One region of the Blautia sp. DFI.1.216 genome, then DNA from elsewhere that is predicted to be linked to it. Evidence: a T-box and tRNA genes for the amino acid it is inferred to sense, from the RefSeq annotation. Region 1 holds a T-box; the other holds one or more tRNA genes.
The links. A T-box is a leader RNA that pairs with one kind of tRNA and senses whether it is charged. The one in region 1 lies ahead of pheS (phenylalanine--tRNA ligase subunit alpha), so its partner is inferred to be a tRNA-Phe.
Positions count from the first base shown of each region.

Region 2: it encodes a tRNA-Phe, which carries the amino acid that the T-box ahead of pheS (phenylalanine--tRNA ligase subunit alpha) is inferred to sense. The anticodon was not compared.

Region 1 is NZ_JAJDML010000002.1:17,511-19,974, forward strand. It holds gene gltA (NADPH-dependent glutamate synthase) at 1-824, shown strand, start outside; T-box leader at 884-1,115, shown strand; gene pheS (phenylalanine--tRNA ligase subunit alpha) at 1,299-2,318, shown strand; gene pheT (phenylalanine--tRNA ligase subunit beta) at 2,423-2,464, shown strand, end outside.
Region 2 is NZ_JAJDML010000014.1:32,732-35,195, reverse strand. It holds gene LJE11_RS07390 (iron-containing alcohol dehydrogenase) at 1-809, shown strand, start outside; tRNA gene LJE11_RS07385 (tRNA-Phe) at 926-998, shown strand; gene LJE11_RS20775 (DUF6783 domain-containing protein) at 1,106-1,207, opposite strand; gene LJE11_RS07380 (O-acetylhomoserine aminocarboxypropyltransferase/cysteine synthase family protein) at 1,328-2,464, shown strand, end outside.

The DNA of each region.
Region 1 (2,464 bases):
AACAGAAAGTTGTTAAGAAAGAAATTGAAAAAGTTAAAGAATTAGGTGTTAAATTCGAGACTAATGTTGTTATCGGTAAATCCACAACAATCGATCAGCTGATCGAGGACGAAGGATTTGAAGCTGTATTTATCGGATCAGGTGCCGGACTTCCAATGTTCATGGGTATCCCAGGTGAGAATGCAAGCGGTGTATTCTCTGCCAACGAATATCTTACAAGAAGCAACCTGATGAAAGCTTTTGATGATTCTTATGATACACCGATCGCAGCAGGAAAGAAAGTAGCAGTTGTAGGCGGTGGTAATGTTGCTATGGATGCTGCCAGAACAGCTTTAAGACTTGGTGCTGAAGTACATATCGTATACAGAAGAAGCGAAGCAGAGCTTCCTGCACGAGCAGAGGAAGTTCATCACGCAAAAGAAGAGGGAATCATCTTTGATCTTCTTACTAACCCGAAAGAAATCCTTGTAGATGAGAACGGTCATGTAAAAGGTATGAAGGTTGTCAAGATGGAACTTGGTGAGCCGGATGCTTCCGGAAGACGTCGTCCGGTTGAAATTCCGGGATCTGAATATGACATGGATGTAGATACAGTTATCATGTCTCTTGGTACTTCCCCGAACCCTCTTATTTCTTCTACAACAAAAGGTCTTGAAGTCAATAAGAGAAGATGTATCATTGCTGAAGAAGAAACAGGTAAGACATCTAAAGATGGTGTATATGCCGGCGGTGATGCTGTTACAGGTGCAGCTACTGTTATCCTTGCCATGGGTGCAGGTAAAGCTGGTGCCAAAGGTATCGATGAATATCTTAAAAATAAATAATGTAAATGGTACTTGACAGATTTTGACGTCTGTGGCATGATTACTAGTGTTGATAATCATGAAAAGCTTAGAAGGTGTTTACAGGGATTTATTTTCCGTCAGAGAGAGGAAGCCATCGGCTGGAAGCTGCCTCAGGTTCAGATATTTCCTGAATTTCCCACCGGAGCCGCATTTCTGAATGACAGTATTTACTGAGTAGGAAATGACGTTACTGCGCGTTAAGCAGACCGAGAGCCTGTAGAAAATGCAGGAAGCAGGGTGGTACCGCGGATATTTTACTCCGTCCCTTTAGTGGGACGGAGTTTTTTGTTTGCCAATTCTGCTATTATAACATGAATTGCGAGAACTGCTTTTGCAACGGAGCGATTTGTGGCTATCAAGTCAGAGTCAGATTTTACGTTACTGTTCATTCTGTTCTCAGTAACGATTTTTCTTCTCTGACATTATGACATAAAGGAGAAAGAGAACATGGATATGAAAGAAAGACTTCAGGAACTGGCTGAAGCAGCCGGAAAACGGATCAGTGAATCCGAAGGTCTGGAAAAACTGAACGAAGTACGTGTGGCATACCTTGGTAAAAAAGGTGAATTGACCGCAATTTTAAAGAGTATGAAAGATGTTGCACCGGAAGAGCGCCCGAAGGTTGGACAGCTTGTAAACGAAACAAGAAGCAAGATAGAAGCACTTCTTGATGAATCTAAACAGAAACTGGAAGAAGCAGCACGTGAAGAGAAGATGAAACAGGAAGTGATTGATGTGACTTTACCTGCAAAGAAAGCTAAAATCGGTCACCGTCACCCGAACACCATCGCCCTGGAAGAAGTAGAGCGTATCTTTATTGGTATGGGTTATGAAGTAGTAGAGGGACCGGAGGTAGAGTATGCGGATTACAACTTTACTAAACTGAATATTCCGGAAAATCATCCGGCACGTGATGAACAGGATACTTTCTTTATCAACGATTCTATCCTTCTTCGTTCCCAGACTTCACCGGTTCAGGCACGTACTATGGAGAAAGGAAAGCTGCCGATCCGTATGATTGCACCTGGTCGTGTATTCCGTTCAGATGAAGTAGATGCAACACATTCTCCTTCTTTCCATCAGATCGAAGGTCTTGTTATTGACAAGAACATCACTTTCGCAGATCTTAAGGGAACTTTGCAGGAGTTTGCACAGGAATTATTCGGACCTGAGACAAAAACTAAGTTCAGACCACATCACTTCCCGTTCACAGAGCCAAGCGCAGAGGTGGATGTATCCTGTTTCAAGTGTGGTGGTAAAGGCTGCCGTTTCTGTAAAGGTTCCGGCTGGATTGAAATCCTTGGCTGCGGTATGGTTCATCCGAATGTATTGAGCATGTGCGGAATTGATCCGGAAGAATACACAGGATTCGCATTTGGCGTAGGTCTTGAACGTATTGCACTTCTGAAATATGAGATTGATGACATGAGACTGCTCTATGAGAATGATATCCGTTTCCTGAAACAGTTCTGATGAAATGACTGTCTGAAACAACAGAGCTATGCAGCCAAGAGGAAATTTCTGTCCGGGAAAGCTGCTATAAGTCTGAGCTATAATATAGAAAGAGGATTAACAAAATGAATACTTCATTATCTTGGATTAAAATGTATGTGCCGGAT
Region 2 (2,464 bases), on a different contig from region 1:
AAGCTGTTCCAACCGGCTGTCTGCCCATTGGTGTCATCCTTACAATTGCAGCTTCCGGAAGTGAAATGAGCAGTTCCAGTGTTATCACAAATGAAGAAACAAAAGAAAAACGTGGATGTGCAAAGACAGATTACTGCAGGCCGAAATTTGCCATCTTAAATCCACGTCTCACCTACACACTCCCACAGTATCAGACAGAAAGCGGATGTGTAGATATCCTCATGCACACCATGGAGCGATATTTTGTAAATATTGAAACTATGGAGATTACAGACAGTATCAGCGAAGCTCTGATGCAGACAGTCATTTACAATGCCCGTATTCTTATGAAAGAACCAGACAATTACAGCGCCAGGGCAGAAATTATGTGGGCAGGAAGCCTTTCCCACAACGGTCTGACCGGATGCGGTACAGGTGGTGGTGACTGGGCATGCCACCAGCTTGAACATGAACTGGGAGGTGTCTACAATGTAACTCACGGAGCAGGTCTGGCAGCTATCTGGGGAAGCTGGGCACGATACGTCTACGAGGTGAACCCTGAACGTTTTGCTCAGTTTGCCACCAATGTATTTGACATTCCATGTGGAACTGATTATAAAGAAACAGCCCTTGCAGGAATTGAAGCAATGGAAAATTTTTTCCGGTCTGTAAAAATGCCCACCAGTTTACATGAACTGGGTCTGGATCTCACAGATCAGCAAATTCATGATCTTGCATTCAAATGCAGTTTTGAGGACACTCGCACCATTGGAGTCTTTAAACAGCTCAATATGAGAGATATGGAAAAAATCTACCTTATGGCAAGATAAAATAAATTTTTGTTATAATTTTCTCTTTTTTCGCAAAAATCATAAAAATTACTTGCATTCAAACAATCGATATGCTATTATAAGGCCTGTGATACACAACAGTTCACAGACCAAATGCCCAGATAGCTCAGTTGGTAGAGCAGAGGACTGAAAATCCTCGTGTCGCTGGTTCGATTCCGGCTCTGGGCATTTTTTATTTTCTTTTTTGCTCACGGCTGGTTAGAAAAAGCCTGGGCATTTTTTATTTTCTTTTTTTGCTCACGGCTGGTTAGAAAAAGCCTGAGCATTTTTTTATTTCATTTTTTAATATTGTCTTCTCTCACTTTCAGCAGTATAATTTTTCCAGAGTATGTTTGAAAAATGCTTTCCGCAAGATGTGTATCCCAATTTGTGGGAATGATTTTTCAAACACGCTCTAAGACTATCATGAAATTTTGTATCAATATCATCACAATTTTCCCAATATTAATACAATATTTTATTGAAGCAATATTTCACATAAGAAAGGAACTAAACTCATGAGTGACTTTAAAGTCGAGACTAAATGTCTCCATTCCGGTTACACTCCGTCTAAGGGTGAACCATGCGCACTCCCGATTTATCAGAGTACCACTTATAAATATGATACTACTGATGAAATGGGACAGCTCTTCGATCTTAAGGCAGAAGGATACTTCTATACCCGTCTGCAGAACCCCACAAATGATGCTGTAGCAGCAAAAATTGCAGATCTGGAGGGTGGTGTTGCCGCTATCCTTACCTCTTCCGGACAGGCTGCCAACTTCTATGCAGTCTTCAATATCTGCGAAGCAGGTGATCATGTTGTGGCGGCTTCTACTATTTACGGAGGAACCTTTAACCTCCTGGCTGTTACCTTCAAAAAGCTTGGCATTGACTGCACTTTCGTTGACACCGATGCTAGCCCTGAAGAAATTGCAGCTGCCTTCCGTCCTAATACAAAGGTACTTTTCGCAGAGACCATCGCAAACCCGGCCCTGGTAATTCTTGATATTGAAAAATTCGCAAAGGTTGCTCACGAACATGAAGTTCCGCTTATTGTAGACAACACCTTCGCTACACCTGTAAACTGCCGTCCTTTTGAATGGGGAGCTGATATCGTCACCCATTCCACAACCAAATATATGGACGGACATGCTGTGCAGGTTGGCGGAGCTATCGTTGACAGCGGTAACTTTGACTGGGATGCCTATGGACATAAATATCATGGACTGACTGAACCGGATGAATCTTATCATGGTGTTATTTATACTAAACAGTTTGGAAAGAAGGCTTATATCACAAAGGCAACCTCTCAGTTAATGCGTGACCTGGGCTCTATCCCGTCTCCTACAAACTGCTTCCTGTTAAACCTGGGACTTGAAACTCTTCCTCTCCGCGTGGAACGTCACTGCTATAATGCACAAAGAATTGCAGAATTTCTGAATGCCCATGAGAAAGTATCTCATGTAAACTATGCAGGACTTCCTGATGACAAATACTATCCACTTGCTCAGAAATACATGAACGAAGGCAGAACCTGCGGCGTTATCTCCTTTGAACTGACAGGAGGCCGAGAAGCTGCAGTCCGCTTTATGGACAGCTTAAAGCTTGCCACCATCGCAACGCACGTAGCAGCATCCAAAACCATGATCCTG